4 regions of the Thioalkalivibrio sp. AKL17 genome follow, and region 4 is predicted to be linked to each of the others. Evidence: predicted binding sites of a transcription regulator. Region 4 holds the regulator's gene; each other region holds the start of a gene.
The links. The regulator sigma-54, encoded in region 4, starts transcription at its own class of promoters, with help from an activator protein. The targets are predictions, from matches to a motif close to TGGCANGNTNCNTGCTT.
Positions count from the first base shown of each region.

Region 1: D577_RS0101320 (PEP-CTERM sorting domain-containing protein) is a predicted target of sigma-54. The motif match lies at 1,713-1,729, and genes of this name have one in related genera.
Region 2: flgA (flagellar basal body P-ring formation chaperone FlgA) is a predicted target of sigma-54. The motif match lies at 3,173-3,189, and genes of this name have one in related genera.
Region 3: glnA (glutamate--ammonia ligase) is a predicted target of sigma-54. The motif match lies at 2,817-2,833, and genes of this name have one in related genera.

Region 1 covers NZ_KB898764.1:274,442-278,780, reverse strand. Annotated here, with positions in the region: gene prsT (XrtA/PEP-CTERM system TPR-repeat protein PrsT) at 1-1,583, shown strand, start outside; gene D577_RS0101320 (PEP-CTERM sorting domain-containing protein) at 1,775-2,746, shown strand; gene D577_RS0101315 (RND family transporter) at 2,851-4,339, opposite strand, start outside.
Region 2 covers NZ_KB898764.1:163,031-167,369, forward strand. Annotated here, with positions in the region: gene D577_RS0100785 (aspartate kinase) at 1-159, shown strand, start outside; gene csrA (carbon storage regulator CsrA) at 222-425, shown strand; tRNA gene D577_RS0100795 (tRNA-Ser) at 537-627, shown strand; gene D577_RS0100800 (flagellar brake protein) at 699-1,415, opposite strand; gene D577_RS0100805 (flagella synthesis protein FlgN) at 1,495-1,977, opposite strand; gene flgM (flagellar biosynthesis anti-sigma factor FlgM) at 1,982-2,299, opposite strand; gene flgA (flagellar basal body P-ring formation chaperone FlgA) at 2,392-3,060, opposite strand; gene D577_RS0100820 (chemotaxis protein) at 3,283-4,212, shown strand.
Region 3 covers NZ_KB898767.1:358,415-362,753, reverse strand. Annotated here, with positions in the region: gene D577_RS0110045 (fused response regulator/phosphatase) at 1-40, shown strand, start outside; gene D577_RS0110040 (SDR family NAD(P)-dependent oxidoreductase) at 37-792, shown strand; gene D577_RS0110035 (cold-shock protein) at 974-1,177, shown strand; gene glnA (glutamate--ammonia ligase) at 1,324-2,733, opposite strand; gene D577_RS0110025 (cation diffusion facilitator family transporter) at 2,952-4,148, opposite strand; gene glyQ (glycine--tRNA ligase subunit alpha) at 4,255-4,339, shown strand, end outside.
Region 4 covers NZ_KB898768.1:56,876-61,214, reverse strand. Annotated here, with positions in the region: gene hprK (HPr(Ser) kinase/phosphatase) at 1-11, opposite strand, end outside; gene D577_RS0110395 (PTS sugar transporter subunit IIA) at 14-478, opposite strand; gene hpf (ribosome hibernation-promoting factor, HPF/YfiA family) at 483-821, opposite strand; gene D577_RS0110385 (RNA polymerase factor sigma-54) at 825-2,348, opposite strand; gene lptB (LPS export ABC transporter ATP-binding protein) at 2,433-3,173, opposite strand; gene lptA (lipopolysaccharide transport periplasmic protein LptA) at 3,170-3,712, opposite strand; gene lptC (LPS export ABC transporter periplasmic protein LptC) at 3,709-4,287, opposite strand; gene D577_RS0110365 (HAD family hydrolase) at 4,284-4,339, opposite strand, start outside.

The DNA of each region.
Region 1 (4,339 bases), on a different contig from region 4:
TCGAAGAAGGTCACGCCACGCCGACCATGCGCCGCATGCTGGCACAGGTGCTTGTCGAGCGCGGCGAGGAAGACGAGGCCGCCGCCGTCCGCGAGAGCACGGCCGGCGAATCCGGGAACACGGCCGAGGCGGAAGCCATGACCCATCTCGGGGCCGGCCGCTATTCTCGGGCGCTGGAACTCACGCGCGAGATGATCGCGGACGCGCCGGACGCGGCCCAGGGCTACAACGTCAAGGGTGCGGCCCTGCTGGGGCTGGACCGTGTGGAGGAGGCCCGACTGACATTCCAGGAAGGCCTGCAGAAGGTCCCCGACAGCATCAGTCTGGCCATGAACCTGGGCTCGCTGGAGCTGCGGATGGGCCATCGCGATGCAGCCACCGAGGTGTTCGAGGAATTGCAACGCCGGCAACCCGGCCATCCCGGGTCAGCCATGCGCCTCGCGGGGATGGCCCTCAGCGATGGACGCCCGGAACAGGCGGCCGAGTGGCTTGAACCGGCCATCGAACAGGCCCCCGATCAGCTGCAGCCGCGCCTCATTATGGCCCGTGCTCAGCTCGCACAGGACCGCCCGGATGCTGCCGTTGAGACCCTGGCACAAACCCTGGAACGCCACCCCGAAGAACCGGAGGCCCTGTTCGCCATGGCCGACGTGCAGGAGCGCCGCGGAGCGCCGGAGGAAGCGGTGGATCCAATGCGCCGGCTGACTTCACTGCGACCCGACAACGCGACCTTCCAGTTCCGCCTGGCACGCGTTCTCGCCGCCAGTGGCGCCCCGGAGGAATCCGTGGTCGCGCTACGCGAGGTCCTGTCCCTGAACCCCGAGCGCATGGACGCACGGCAGGCCCTGGTGCGCCAGCTCAGCCTCATGGGGCAAGTGGATGAGGCCCGGGAGGCCTTTGGCCCGCTGGAAGAGGCCGGGCCCGACCTGCCGGCCGTGAAGGCTCAGCGGGCCTGGTTCGAGGCCCGCGCCGGTGACCACGAGGCCGCTGCAAAATCCTATTCTGCGGCGATCGAGCAGCAGCCACGACGGGAATGGCTGGCCGAACGTCATCAGGTACGCATGGCAGCCGGGCAGACCGAACAGGCGCTGAGCGAACTGGAGGAATGGTTACAGCGCTATCCCGAGGACCCGGGCGCACGCCACCTGCTCGGGTCGACCCTGGTGGAGCTGGGCGAGGAGGAGAGCGCCATCAGCACCTACCGGGTCCTGCTCGCCCGGCACGAGGACGACGTGATCGCGCTCAACAACCTTGCCTGGCTGCTGCGGGAACGCGACAACGAGCAGGCGCTGGATCACGCCCGCCGGGCACGGGACCTGGCGCCCGACCATTCCGTGGTCCTCGACACCCTGGGTGTTGTACTGCTTTACGGCGATCAGCCCGGCGAGGCCCGCGAAGTGCTGGAGACCGCCTTCGACGATGCCGCTTCCACCCCGGACATCGGCTACAACCTGGCGCGGGCACGCGACCGGGCCGGCGATTCCACGGGCGCACGCACCCTGCTGGAAGCCATCCTGCAGGAAGGAGGCGATTTCCCTGAGCGCAACGAGGCGCGGGCGCTTCACGATCAGCTGGCCCGCTGAGGGGATCCGGCAGGCCCGTACAGAAGGTTTACACCGGGCCCGGAAACCCCGCCCGGTGCACCTGGACCACCGGAGAAAGGTTCTTTTAACTTACTGTAATTCGGCCCTTTTCTGCAACTATTCATCCTTTGGCACGAGGTCTGCATAAGTATCCTTGCGGTACCCATTCAGACCTTTCAAAGGAAATGACGATGAACTACAAGAATCTCCTTTTGACAACAGCACTGGGCATGGCGATGACATCGCCTGCCCTCGCCGGATCCTTTGTCATTGATGTTGATCAGGACTTCAGTGGCAACAGCAGCACGCAGACCGGCGAGATCGACACACTCGGAACCAGTAACACGCTGGCCTCGTCCTTCTACCTGGGCGACCCGAATACCGCGGGTACCCAGTTCGTGGACACCAATCTCGAAAGCAGCATGGATGGTTTCGGATTCTCGGAGGGCAACTTCACGGCAATCGACGGTGAATCATCGGTATCGCTGAAATATCCGGACGATGTCGCCGACAAGAATGTCGTGAATCTCAACTTCGTGAGCGGAGTCGGTGGCACGCAGGCCAATAACGGCTTCTCCTCCGACGAATGGTTCTACGACGACACCGGCTGGGGACTCACCTTCGATTACGAGATCCAGGGGGAGGTCTACGAGACGGACAACGGCGACCTGAGCATTCGCTACACCGATGGCTTTTTCGACACCTACTTTGAAGACGGCGCCTCCGGTGACCGGACCAAGGTGATGCGCATGGACGTCGAGGGCTCCGTGATCCAGGCCGCCAATCTCGACATCATGGGCAAGGTGAGTTTCGACGACGAATGGGCCGACAACGAGTTCGTCCGGAACTTCTTCATCGATCACGAATCCGGCGAGAGCTTCTACGACATTGCGAGCGAAGAGGGCGGTGCCGGCATCCCCATCAGCTGGCGCCTTGACACCAACGTGGATCCGCCCATCCCGACGGCTGACCAGCTGGTGGAGCTGGAGAGCGGCGCTCTGGTTCGCCAGACCCAGCTGAACAGCACCGTACGCTACGAAGTGCCGGAGCCGGGCATGCTGATCCTGCTGGGCACCGGTCTGCTGTTCCTGGGCTTCATCGCCATCCGTGGCCGCCGGCAGACGAACGACAACAACCTGCGGGCGCAAGTCCCGCAGGTGTAGCCCGGGCCTTCCTTGCCCCCCCCCTCAAGGAAAGGCCCCTTTTCGGCCCCGTCTCCGGACGGGGTCTTTTTTTGTGCCGGTTACAGGGGTCTACGCGCCGCCAGTCAGGAGAGAACCGGGCGGTTCCTCAGACGGTGGCCCAGGACCAGCAGTGCGGGCAGCACCAGCAGGTCGAAGATCAGCGCGGCGACCAGCCCGAAGGCCGTGAGCAAACCGAAGGCGGCGGTCGGCTGAAAGTCGGACAGGGCCAGCAACAGGAACTGCCCGACCAGCACGATGGTGGTGGCCGTAATCGCGCGGCCCGTGCGGCGGAACGTACGGGCCAGGGCCCAGGCGACCGAACTGCCGGCCAGACGGCGCTGGCGATAGCCGTACAACAGATGAATGGTGTCGTCCACGGCGATACCGATCGCGACACTGGCGATCATCGCCGTAGCCATGTCCAGCCAGATGCCGAGAAACCCCATCACCGCAAAGATCAAGGCCAGTGGAGCAAGGTTCGGGAGCATGCTCACGGCGGCCAGCGGGACCGAGCGCCACATCACCAGCATCAGCAGCGCGAGCATGCCGGCCACGGCGTACAGGCTGTGGAGCTGCCCCTGAATCAGCAGGCGTTCCTGATCGGCGAACAGCCGTGCCATCCCCGCAAGATCCCACTGCATGTCCGCCGGGGGGTGCGCCTCCAGGCGGTCGCGCAGATCATCCATCAGCGCATTGATCTCGCGGGCCCCGTGAGCATTCAGGTTGACCAGCAGCCGACTGCGCCCGAAATCCCGGTCGACCACGTCGTACAGGTCGCGACCGTCGTAGATAAACAGATACTGCGCCACCAGGTCGCTGCTGTCCGGGATCGTCCGGAAGGCCGGATCCTCTTCGTTGAAGGCCCAGTGCATCTCCGCGACCAGGTCCGGGAGCGACATGCTGTAATCCACCTCCGGCCGGGCATCCAGCCATTCCTGTACCGAATGGATGGCCTGCAGGCGGTCCGGGGCCTGCAGGCTGTCCCATTCCGGCCCCTGGAACACCACCTCAAGGGCCATCACGCCGGAAAGCTCCTCCTCGACCTGCCGGGTCGACTGAGTGATGGGGTGGTGATCGTCAAAGAAGGCATACAGATCGGTCTCGACCTCGACATGCCGGATCTGCGGCAGCGCGATCGCGATCAGCACTGCGGCGATGGCCACCACCCAGCCGGCGCGGCGGATGGCCAGATGGGCCGCGAAGCCGGTGACGCGGTCCAGCAGGCGCAGGCTCCGCCGGGGCGCATGCCACGGGCCCCGGTCCCAGCGGGCCATCAGAGCTGGCAACAGCCACAGAACAATGGCCGCCGCCAGCAATACACCGAATGCCCCGACCAGCCCGAAGCCGCCAATCGGCCGGATACTGCTCACGTTCAGCGAAGCCAGACCCGCCGCGGTGGTCAACGCCATGAAAAGAATCGGGCGCGCCACCGCCTGCAGGGCCGCCACCACGCGATCGCGCCCGAGATAACCCCGCTGCGCCGCATGCAGCTGGGCATTGAAGAAGTGCATCAGCATGGCCACGGTCAGGGCCGTCAGCAGCGGTGGCAGAATCGCGGAGATCAGCGTGAAC
Region 2 (4,339 bases), on a different contig from region 4:
TCGCGGGAAAACATCAACATCCGGATGATCTCGACGTCGGAGATCAAGATCTCGGTGGTCGTGGACGAAAAATACCTCGAACTGGCGGTGCGTGCGCTGCACGATGCCTTTGAACTCGAAGAGGAGCCAGCCGGTCTACCAAAGGAGCAGCAGGGGTGACGACTCAATCAACGGATTCCGGGCGACCGACCTCGTCCGACACAGGTACTGTGGAGAAAAGCATGCTCATACTGACGCGTCGGGTGGGGGAGACCCTCATGATCGGCGATGACGTCTCCGTCACCGTTCTGGGTGTGAAGGGCAACCAGGTCCGGATCGGCATCAATGCGCCCCCGGACGTGGCGGTTCATCGCGAAGAGATCTTTCAGCGGATTCAGGACGAAGATTCGGAACACGGCTCCGACGACAATCGCGGGAACGAGTGACGTCCGACGCTGCGATCTCCGCGCGGCCCGAATGAAGGTAAAATCATCAATTCGGGGCCGCGCGGGCTTTCATTCCGCGGCGTGAATCCGTATCCTCTGCACCGCAGTTACGGAGAGTTGGCCGAGTGGTTGAAGGCGCTCCCCTGCTAAGGGAGTATGGGTCAAAAGCCCATCGAGGGTTCGAATCCCTCACTCTCCGCCAGAACGCAAAAGGCCCGCACGGCAAGTGATGCTCGTGCGGGCCTTTTTTGTGGGCACGGAAGCCGGGGTCAGTCAGTTCATCGCGCGGCGGCGTTCCTCACGCTGATAGAACAGCAGGGCGACGTTGATGGCACGTTCCAGGCGGGCCGACATCTCGATGATCGCGCAGCCGGCATACGAGTGGCCTTTGCGAGTGGAAGGGCGCGAGTTGGCCAGTTTGACGGCGCCGGAGACCCTTTCCTGCACGTCCGGGAGCATCAAATTGGTGAACTCCAGTCGGCTTCCATAGGGGATGTCCTGCAGCACTTCATTCGGCAGTTCCACGCACATCCCTTCGGCCGAAAGGTCCACCACCGATCCCTCGATCGGTTCTTCGTGCATCTCGCCCTGGATCTGCAGGGTCGGGCGATTGCTCAGGGGGATATGAACGCGGAAGGTTTCCCGACGCTGCAGGTATTGCAGTTCGGCGGGATACGGACATTCGTAGAGATCCCCCGGCGATTCGCTCACGATCTGGCGGACCTCGGTTGTAAACCGCACGGCCACCCCGCGCAGGGTCGCGAATACGCGCAGGGGCTGGCCGGGTCGGATCCGCTGGTGCAGGGAGGGAGGTTGCAGCTGGTCGAGGTAGAGACGCCGCGCGTCGGCATCCAGACGGATCAGCGCCGAGGTGTGCAGCGGGCCGCTTTCTTCCAGGCGGATACTGACCAGGGTCAGGCCATGGTCCAGGTCGCGCAGGATCTGGCCGATGCGTTCCGGGGTGTCGACGGTATAATCGTTGTCATCCATGAGGGCACGTCGCGTCCGAAGTGGGTTCGCGCATCATACACCCTGTGACGGAGTTCACGCCTGTTCGGTCCCGTTCGGGCTAGGCGCGGGTGATGGTCTGGCCGGTGGTACGGCGGTGACGGGCCTTGCCGTAGGGGTCGTAGGTCGTGGCCGGTCCGTTGTCTTCGCCACGCAGGATCTGCATGGACATCTGCACCCGGCGCTGGTTGCGTTCGATCAGCCGGGCGTTGCCCTGGTTGAGTTCGTTGCAGCGTTCGATCGTCGCCCGCAGCGCCTGCCAGCGGTCGTTGAGGTGCTCCCCTCCCTCCAGACGCGCGAACAGCCGTGCTACCCCTTCCGGGGTGAACTCGGCACCGCGGGCTTCGATCCATTGCTGCTGTTTGCGGGTTTCGGTTTCCAGTGCCTGCAGCAGTTCCTGCTTGCGCTGGACCGCGGCCTGCAGCCGATCCGGTTCGCGTGACTCAATGGCCCGGGTTTCCTCCAGCAGGATATCCTCCAGCCGTTGTCCGAGACGGATGGATTCCTCCAGGGAAGGACGAATTCCGGTTTCGTCGGTCACCACCGGATCACCGCAGCAGGCCTTCGATTTCCATCATGCGATCGGCCAGTTCTTCGTTGTCGATCGGGTAGTTCCCCTGAGCGATCGCCTCGCGGATCTCGGCCACCTTCGCCTCGTTGAACGGCGCGGCCTCGCTGGCTTCGCCGCTGCCGTTCATGGCCTGGGCGGCACCGGTCAGGGTGACGGCGTCGCCATTGGCGGCATCGCCATTGCCGGCGCGATCCACCCCGTTGCCGCCGGTGCGGGCGTCGTCGTCACGGCCGCGGACTCCGCCGTTCTGGCTGTCGGGGCGCAGGCCGTTGATGTTGGGGCCTTTGATATCCATGACTTTGTCCTGTCGTTTTACTGGTCTACCGCGTGTATCGGCCGGAATGCCCGAAACTGTAGGGTCAGTTGCGGGATTTCCGTCACATTTTACTACAGGGCGACGCGGACCGTGCCCGATGGCTGGACCTCGCCCTCGATCTCGCGTCCCGAGGACGTGTTGCGCACGCGGATCCAGTCGCCGGCCGTGGCGTCCTCCAGGGCTTCGCCCTGCATGCGGATAGTGACACTGCCGCTGCTGGCGAGGATGGTAACGCGCTGGCCGCGCTGGATCACCTGGCGTTCGTTGACGTGCTGCTGGCCGATGACCTGGCCCTGGCGGATCGCGCGGCGGGTCTGCAGACCGACGACCTCGGATGCGTCCTCGAAATAATGGGTGGCCTGGCGCGACGTCTCGATGCGTTCCATGCGCAGATCGCCCGGTCCCAGGGTCTGCTGGCGCGACAGGTTGCGTCGGGCCACCACCACCTCGGCGTGGCGTTCCACGGCGGCCGGAACGTACACCGACCAGGTCACCGGCCCGGGGCAGCGGATGTTGACCGCGGTATTGCCTCTCGGGCGTCCGCCGGGCGGCAGCGAGGCCTCCAGGGGCTCGTCGCAGCGCTTGAGGCGCAGGCGCTCGTCGACATGACCGAGTTGCACCTCCACATCGTCACCGTTGTGCTCCCCCAGCTGCTGGTGCAGGAACCGTTCCGCGCTGTCACGGATGTTCTGCACCGGCTCGATCTCCGCTTGCGCGCCCGGGGCGAGGAGCGCGAGCATCAGGAGAAGCGCACCCCCGCTGCGGCCCGGGCTGCGGTACGGGAGCAAAGCCTGTAACTTGAGAAGGTGCATGTCCGGTCACCGTTGACCCTGTGTCTTCGTAGCGGGATGCATGCAGATTCCGTGCCATGGTATCCGGGCCTGTCCTGCACGCCCGATGCGTGGTTCAAGCTCCCGCCGGCGCGGCCGTTAGCAGGGAGAACAACCCAGGGGGCGAGAACCGTGAGTCAGTTTATTGACGACGTGAACCAGCGCACGCAGATGGTCGGGCAGAACCGGATGGAGCTTCTGCTGTTCTATCTGGGCGGCACGCAGACCTTCGGGATCAACGTGTTCAAGGTGCGCGAGGTGATTCCGCTGCCGCAGTTGCGCCAGATTCCCGGGTCCGCCGGGGTGGTGCGGGGAGTGACCACCCTGCGCGACAAGACCGTGCCGATCATCGATCTGGCGCGGGCGATGGGCATGCAGTCGACCCGGGCCGGGGCGGACGGGCAGCAGAAGGTTGTGATCACGGAGTTCAACCGCTCGGTGCAGGGCTTCATGGTATCGGCGGTGGATCGGATCGTGAACGTCAACTGGGACCAGGTGAAGTCGCCCCCGCGCGGCACCGGGCGCGAGTCGTTTCTGGTGGCGGTCACCGAACTCGACAACAAGCTGGTGGAGATCATCGACGTGGAGCGCGTGCTGTCGCTGGTCAATCCGCTGCCCACCGAGGTGTCGGAAAGCGTGCGTTCCGCGGTGGCCGAGCAGACACCCGAGCGTCGGGAAATCGTCATCGCCGACGATTCGGTGGTGGCCCGCCGCCAGATCGAAAGCGCCATCCAGGGGCTCGAGTGGCCCTACGTGCTGTGCAAGGACGGGCGTGAAGCCCTGGATTACCTGGAGGAGAAAGCCGCAGAGGGCCCGATCCACGACACGGTCGAGCTGGTGATCTCGGATATCGAAATGCCGCGCATGGACGGTTACACCCTGACGGCAAAGATCCGCGAGAACGAGCGGCTGCGACCGCTGCGGGTGCTGCTGCATTCCTCGCTCAGCGGCGAATTCAATACCGACATGGTGCGTAGGGCCGGCGCGGATGCGTTCCTCTCCAAGTTCAACCCGGACGAACTGGCCAGTGCGGTCCTGGAACAGATCAACAAGACCGCCTGAGATGTCGGTGGTTGCCGGGGGCGAGGGGTTGCCGGCCCGGCGGAGGAGGGCGGTCGGCGCTTGCCGCCCCTTTGCAGGCTGCGGACTCCCGCAAGGCCGCCTCGAAGCCCTATACTGTGGCGGCATG
Region 3 (4,339 bases), on a different contig from region 4:
GTACGCCTGGATGGAACCACTCAGCGAGGAGCAGACATGACATCGACCACTCCGCAATCGGCCCTGATCACCGGCAATTCCAGCGGCCTGGGCCTCGGGCTCACCCGGGTCCTCGCCGCCGACGGCGCGGCGGTCTACGGCATGAGCCGCCGTGGCTGTCCGGACGACGGGGTCGCCGGCGACGTGCAGATCGACCTGGCGGACTTCGAGGCCATCCCGGAGGCCATGGACCGGCTGCTGCAGGGCGTTAACCGGCTGGACCTCGTGATCCTGAATGCCGGCCTGCTCGGACACATCCAGCGCATGCCGGATGCCCCGATGGAAGAACTGCGCCTGCTGATGGACGTGAACACGTTTGCCAACAAGGTGATCCTGGATCGTCTGCTGACGCGCGAGATCCCGGTCGGCCAGATCGTCGCCATCTCCTCGGGGGCGGCGGTGTTCGGCAACGCCGGCTGGAGCGGGTATTCGCTGTCCAAGGCCGCGCTGAACATGCTGATGCAGCTCTACTCGCACGAATTCCCCGGCGTGCCGGTGCACTCGCTGGCACCGGGTCTGATCGACACCGCGATGCAGGACTATCTGTGCGACGAGGCCGACAGCGAGACCTTCACTGCCCTGCAGCGGCTCAAGGCCGCACGCGGCACCCGCACCATGCCGGAACCGGAAACCGCGGCACGCGACATTTTCGACGTACTGCCACGGCTGCGCGAGCAGCCCTCCGGAAGCTTTGTCGATATCCGTGCACTCAACGACCCGGAAGAATACGCGCGCCTGACCGGTCGGCGTTGACAGAAAAACTTCATCACACCCCATTGGCTTTTGCCGGCGCAGGGGCGTATAGTCGAATACGTGATTCGCGGTAAGCAGCAACTCCAAGGAAGTCCCCAGTTTTCTGGACCAGTGCTCCCGTTGATCTGTTGGTAGCGTTCCGCAATCACGTTTCTTTAGTTACATGATGAGGTAAGTAGTTGTGAATACCGGTGTTGTTAAGTGGTTCAACGAGAGCAAGGGTTTCGGTTTCATCACCCCCGATGATGGCGGCAAGGACGTGTTCGTGCACTTCTCCGCGATCAACGGTTCGGGCTTCAAGACCCTGGCCGAAGGCCAGAAGGTTTCCTTCGAGATTCAGGAAACCGCCAAGGGTCTGGCCGCGGGTGACGTAACCGCGCTGTAAGACTGCCCGCACGGCGCGCCTCCGGGCGCGCTTCGGGAAGCAGAGGGCCGCCTTCGGGCGGCCCTTTTTTGTGCGCGCTCTCCGCGCACAAAAAGGCCCCGGCGCGAACGCCGGGGCCCGTTTGACGGCCGTAAAGCCCGCGGGGCTTACAGGCTGTAGTACATGTCGAACTCGATCGGATGGGTGGTCATGCGCATGCGCGTGACGTCTTCCATCTTCAGGTCGATGTAGGCATCGATCATGTCGTCGGTGAACACCCCGCCCTGGGTCAGGAACGCGCGGTCGGCGTCCAGCGCCTCCAGGGCCTGATCCAGCGAATGGCAGACCTGCGGGATGCCCTTCTCTTCTTCCGGCGGCAGGTCGTAGAGGTTCTTGTCCATCGCCTCGCCCGGGTGGATCTTGTTCTGGATGCCGTCGATGCCGGCCATCAGCATCGCGGCGAACGCCAGATACGGGTTGGCGGTGGAGTCCGGGAAGCGCAGCTCGATGCGGCGGGCCTTCGGGCTCATCACGAACGGGATGCGGATGGACGCCGAGCGGTTGCGCGCGGAGTAGGCCAGCATCACCGGCGCCTCGAAGCCCGGCACCAGACGCTTGTAGCTGTTGGTGGACGGGTTGGTGAAGGCGTTCAGCGCGCGGGCGTGCTTGATGATGCCGCCGATGTAGTAGAGAGCGGTTTCGGACAGACCGCCGTACAGGTCACCGGAGAACAGATTCTTGCCGTCCTTCGACAGCGACTGGTGCACGTGCATGCCGGAGCCGTTGTCGCCGACAATCGGCTTGGGCATGAAGGTGGCGGTCTTGCCGTGCATGTGGGCGACGTTCTGCACCACGTACTTGAGCATCTGCACTTCGTCGGACTTCTTGGTCAGGGTCGCCGGGCCGACGCCGATCTCGCACTGGCCGGCGGTCGCCACCTCGTGGTGATGCACTTCGGTCACCAGCCCCATCTCGGTCATCACTTCGCACATGGTGGAGCGGATGTCGTGCAGGCTGTCGACCGGCGGGACCGGGAAGTAGCCACCCTTCACGCCCGGGCGATGGCCGATGTTGCCGTCGTCATACACGCGCTCGGAGTTCCACGAGGCCTCCTGGGAATCCACGCGGCAGTAGGAGCCGGAGAGGTCGGAGCCCCACTTCACGTCGTCGAAGACAAAGAATTCGTTCTCCGGACCGAACAGCGCGGTGTCGGCGATGCCGGTGCTCTGCAGATAGGCCTCGGCGCGACGCGCCAGGGACCGCGGGCAGCGGTCATAGCCCTGCATGGTGGCCGGCTCCACGACATCGCAGCGGATGTTCATGGTCATGTCCTCGAAGAACGGATCGATGGCCGCGGACTCCGCGTCCGGCATCAGGATCATGTCGGACTCATTGATGCCCTTCCACCCGGAGATGGAGGAACCGTCGAACATCTTGCCTTCCTCGAAGGCGTCTTCGTCGAGGTCGTGGGCCGGCAGGGTCACATGCTGTTCCTTGCCCTTGGAATCGGTAAAACGGAAATCGACGAAGCGGACTTCCTGTTCCTTGATCTGCTTCAGCACTTCGGCTGCGGACATAGTGAGGACTCCTCTGGTCTTCAGTTTGAGACGGTCGATGCCGGTGCGGTCGTCAGAGGCCGAGCGGCGTCTGCCCGATGGTTATGCAGGTGGCGTGCCAGACCGAAAGCCCCGGTTCGGAGTGCCCTGACGCCCTTTTCCGCAGCGACGCCATCACGATCCGCACACCCGCAGTGCATAGAATGCACTATTGTGGTGCGTATACATCAAGCCCGCCCTCATTCGGTGCACGGCCGGTAGAGTATGGTCACCTGGCCCAGCACCGGCTTCAGCGCCGGGTGCTCGCGGAGCTGCCGGGTCAGCAGGTCCGCGCGCCCCTCAAGCCCTGTCCCCGACAGCCCGGGATCCAGGCGCAGGGTAACGGTGGCATGCACCCGCCCGCCCAGATAGTGCAGCGACAGGTGCTCCAAGGCCTCCAGCTCGGGGAAGCCGGACCAGGCTTCGCGCAGCCCGGCCACCAGCTCGGGGCGCAATGGCAGCCGCGAGCTGGCGGCCTGATCCTCGTCGTTTTCGGGATCCACGTGCACGGTTATATCGCAGACTGCGCCCGCATCCTCGGTCACCGCCTGATGGACCGCGTCAGCGATGCGGTGCCCCTCCGACACCGAGATCATCGGTGCGACCTGCACGTGCACGTCGGCCACGGCATCGTCGCCGGAGCGCCGGGTGCGCAGCATGTGGGCGTCCTTTACCCCCGGGACGTCCAGGATGGTGCGGTGGATTCGCTCGACCTCCTCCGGTTCCAGCGCGGTGTCGATGAGTTCCGCGGCGCTGCGCCAGACGAGGCGCCCGGCAATATGCAGGATGAAGCCGGCCACCACCAGCGCCGCGGCCGCGTCAAGCCACGGCCACCCCGCTACCGCACCGGCGACTGCCAGCAGGACAATGACGGAGGAGATCGCATCGGTACGGTGATGCCAGGCGTTGGCTTCCAGCATGCGCGACCCCAGGCGGCGCGCGACCCGATGCGTGTACTGGTACATGCCCTCCTTGGCCACCAGGGTAACCACGGCGAATGCGATGGCCAGCGGCGCCGGACCGGTCAGCTCTTCCGGCCCCAGCAGCCGGCTGCCCGCGCCCCAGGCAATGGCAACGCCGGCGAGAGCGAGAAAGACCCCCACAATAACGGTGGCGAGGGTTTCGATGCGGCCGTGACCATAGGGGTGATTGCGATCAGGGGAGGCGGCCGCATGCCCCGCCGCGACCAGCACCACGGCATCGGTGACCAGGTCCGAGACCGTATGCACGCCGTCGGCGATCAGCGCCTGCGAGTTCAGCAACCATCCGCTGGCCAGCTGGGTGACAGCCAGGCCGGAATTGACCGCAGCGCCGGTCAGCGTCACCCGCCGTGTATCACGATAGCGCGAGCCGTCGCGTGGATCGTCGGCTGAGTCGTCACTGTGCGTGGCCATCATCCCTCCGGGACGGATCAATCCGCTCATTATGGACCCGCCCGGCGGTGGCCGCACCCGGGCACGGGCCGATATACTGCCGCCCCTGATCCGCTCCGGACCCCCAGCGATGGCGAACGCAAGCGACCGAACCGAGACCGCGAGTCCCACCTTCCAGGACCTGATCCGCCGACTGCAGGATTACTGGAACGACC
Region 4 (4,339 bases):
CGGTCGGCCATGGTCAGGTGTCTCCCAGGGCCCGGGTGAGGGCCTGCTGGACCCCCGCGCTGTCCGCGGCGCGCCGGATGCCGGCGAGGGTGTCCGGCTGCGACAGGCCGCGTGCGAGCTGGGCCAGCAGGTCCAGGTGTTCGCTGGTGGCCTCTTCCGGCACCAGCAGGGCGATCAGGATGTCCACCGGTTCGTGGTCCATGGCCTCGAAATCCACGCCCTGATCCAGACGCAGGACCGCGATGCGGGGCGTATCCAGCTCGGCCAGACGGCCGTGCGGAATCGCCACGCCATGGCCGAGCCCGGTGGAGCCCAGTTTTTCGCGGGCCGACATGGCTTCGAACGCGGCGCTGGCCGCCAGCCCGTCCGCGGCCCCGTCCACCAGCAGATCGGCGAGGGTTTCCAGCGCTCGTTTCTTGCTGGAGCAGTCGGCTTCCAGTCCGATGCGCTCCGGGGTGATGAGCTCGGCCGGGTTCATCGGTTTACGGGGTCTGTTCGCGGTTGCGCTGGTGGCCTTCGGCGCGATGATGGTCCTTGACCTTCTCCTTGTGCTTGATCAGCTGGCGGTCGACCTTGTCGATCAGGCCGTCGATGGCGGCGTACATGTCGTCGTGGCTGGCCTCGGCGTGGATGTGGTTGCCGGTGACCTGCAGATTCGCTTCCGCCTTGTTGTGCAGCTTCTGCGTCTTCTCGTGGGTCAGCACCACGTGCACGTCGATCACCTTGTCGAAGTGGCGTTCCAGCTTCTGGAATTTCTCGTTGACGTAGTCGCGCAGGGCGTCGGTGATTTCGACGTGGTGTCCGGTGAGGTTGATCTGCATGGGTCAGGCTCCTTTCGGTTTGCTTCCGGTCGGCATGGCGGCCATCTGGCGGCGTTCGCTGGAGGATGGCAGGTTCATGCCCTCCCGGTATTTGGCCACGGTACGTCGGGCCACGTTGATGCCCCGATCCGCCAGGATCTGGGCGAGGCGGGAATCGCTGAGCGGTTTGCCCGGCGTTTCCTCTTCGATGAGTTCGCGGATCATGGCACGAATCGCGGTCGCGGAGCATTCCCCGCCGTCGCTGGTGCCCACGTGACTGGAGAAGAAATACTTGAATTCGAACACTCCGCGGGGGGTGTGCATGTATTTCTGCGTGGTCACCCGCGAGATCGTGGACTCGTGCATCTCCAGGGCTTCGGCGATGTCGCGCAGGATCAGCGGCTGCATCGCCACCTCGCCGTGTTCCAGGAACCCCTGCTGGCGTTCGACGATCGCTCGCGCTACGCGCAGCAGGGTGTCGTTGCGGCTGTGCAGGCTCTTGATGAACCACCGCGCCTCCTGCAGCTGGTCGCGCATGAATGCGCTGTCGCGGGCATCGGAGACCTGGCGGACCATGCCGGCGTAGAGGTCGTTGACGCGAATGCGCGGGGCGATCTCGGGATTCAGGTCGACCTGCCAGCCCTGGTCGGTATGACGCACGTAGACATCCGGGACCACGTATTCCGGCGGCGTCTCGCTGATCTGGGCGCCGGGGCGCGGGTTGAGCGTACGGATCAGGTCCAGGGCCGCGGCCAGCTCGTCGGCATCGCGCACGCCGCTCTGGCGCTGCAGTGCCTTGTAGTCACGCCGGGCAAGGGCGTCCATGCCGTGTTCCAGGACCGCGCGCGCGGCTTCGCGCGAGGGCGCGTCCGGCGCCAGCTCGCCCAGCTGGACCTCCAGGCACTCGCGCAGATCCAGCGACCCGACCCCGAGGGGGTCGCAGTGCTGCAGCCAGTGGCGCACTGCCTCCACCTCGTCGGTGCCGACCGGGGTGTCCTCGCCCTGACTGATGGTGTCGGCCAGGGTCTCGACGTCCCCCTCGAGGTAACCGTCGCCGTTGATGGTGTCGATCAGGGCGGCGCCGATGCGCTGGTCACGCGGGGTCAGGTGCGACAGATGCAGCTGCCACAGCAGGTGGTCCTGCAGGCCACCGCCATCGTCGTCCGAGGTGTTTTCCAGGGGATCGCGGTCGTCCAGTCCGCGCGGGCTGGCGCTGGCGTCGTAGATGTCTTCCCAGCGGGTGTCGGTCACCAGTTCGTCGGGGATGACATCCTCCGAACCGCCGGCGTCCACCGTTTCGCCGGTGCCGGCGGCGGCATCGCTGGCGGTCTCGTTCTCGCCCTCGGTGCCGGGGTCCGGGGTTTCTTCGCCATCGGCGCCGAGTTCGTCGTCCTCGGCCTGTTCCAGCATGGGGTTGCTTTCCAGCGCCTGCTGGATCTCGGCCTGGAGCTCCAGCGTCGAGAGCTGCAACAGCCGGATGGCCTGCTGCAGCTGCGGCGTCATGGTCAGCGTCTGACCGAGCTGCAGGTTCAGCCCGGGCTTCAGCATGAGTTGGGAGAGGCGTTGTTCACCATAAGTGAATAGTAATCCCTTGTTGTGGCCTTGTGCACCGGCCGGATGTGGCGATCGGTGTCACAGGCGGAAATTTTCGCCGAGGTAGACCTCGCGCACGCGGGCATCGTCCAGCAGTTCCTCCGGCGTTCCCGCGCTCAGAAGGTGCCCCTCGCTGAGGATGTAGGCGCGGTGGCAGATGCCCAGGGTCTCGCGCACGTTGTGGTCCGAGATTAGTACGCCGATGCCGCGTTCGGCCAGGTGGCGGATCACTTCCTGGATCTCGCTGACCGAGATCGGGTCGACCCCGGCGAAGGGTTCGTCCAGGCAGATAAACCGCGGATCACCGGCCAGCGCACGGGCGATCTCGGCGCGCCGCCGTTCGCCTCCGGACAACGCGATGCCGGGGCTGTGGCGCACGGTTTCGAGCTGGAATTCCTCGATCAGGGCATCGCCGATGCGGCGGCGCTCGTGGCGGTCCAGTCCGGGCCGCAGTTCCAGCACTGCCTGCAGGTTGTCCTGGACCGACAGGCGGCGGAAGATCGAGGCCTCCTGCGGGAGATAGCCCAGCCCGGCGCGGGCGCGTTCGTGGATGGGGGCCTGCGTGATGTCGCGCCCGCCCAGGGTGATGCGCCCGGTATTGGGCCGGATCAGGCCGACCAGACTGTAGAAACAGGTGGTCTTGCCGGCCCCGTTGGGTCCCAGCAGGCCGACCACCTCGCCGGGCACCAGGTCCACGTCCATTGCGTCCAGCACGGTACGCTGGCCATAGCGCTTGCTCAGCTCGCGGGCGACCAGATGGCCGTCGGCCGCGGGCCTCATGGATCGTCCTCGCGTGGCTGCAGGCGGATGTGCACGCGCTCGTCGTCGGTGTCGCCGCGTTCCGCGCGGATCACGTCGCGCTCGAGGTCATAGGTGATGCGCTGCCCGCGGGCATCCTCGGCGGCGGTGATGACGCGCGCCCGTTCGGTCAGGATCACGCGTTCCTCGTCGAGGAAATAGTCGATGCGCAGCCCTTCGGCGATGCGCATCTCGCCGGTCTCGGGATCGGGCGACTCCAGGCGTGCGGGCTCGCCGTGGGCCTCGATCTCGTAGGGGCGGCGCTCGCGCATGTGCACGATCACGCGGTCTGCTTCCAGCGTGGCATCGCCGCGCACCACGATTACGTCGCCGGTGTAGGTGCCGGTGCCCGCGCGTTCGTCCATCTCGGCGTGGTCCGCGGTGATCTCCACCGGCAGGGCATCCTCGCGGCCGGTCGCCGGCGGGGCCGCCAGGATCAGTGCGAGTACGCCCGCTACGGCAAGCAGCGGGGCCGGTCGGCGGATGCCCGCGCGGCGATGTTCGGTTGTGGCCGGGTTCATTCCGGGCGGTCCTCCTGCGGCAGGTCGCTGTACAGCGTGTAGACCTCGGCGAGCAGTTCAATGGTATCCGCTTGCGGGTCGGCGCGCAGGCCGGTACCCCGCTGGAACAGTCCCGGCTGTTCCAGAGTGCTCGACGCCGACGAGGTCGTCAGCCGGGTGTCCAGCGCCACGCGCACGTCGCGCGACTCGATCACCGTGCGCACGCGCTCGTTGCGTTCGGGGCTCACGCCGCGGGTGTGGCCGAAGGTATGCAGCAGTTCGCGATCGGGCTGATGCGCCGCGCGCGGGGCCCGCCAGGTCCAGTTCAGGCCCCGCTGGTCCAGCAGATCCAGCTCCGGGTCATCGATGAACTGGACCGCATCCCGGTCGTATTCGCGCAGCCGCGCCCCCTGCAGGCGGTGGGTGGGCCGCCCGTCCTCGCCAGTGACATGCGCGGTAAACCCCTCGATCTGCAGCGTGGGTTCGGCGTCGGCCGCGGGTTCGGCAGGCGGCTCGGCCGCTGTCGGCCCGGCGAGCAGGAGCCCGGTGGTCAGCAGCCAGGCGGCGAGCAGGGCGCGACGCGGATCCGGGCTCATGCGTGCAGGTAGCTTTCGAGCACGGCCTCGAGGCGGCCGCGCGCGGCCAGCA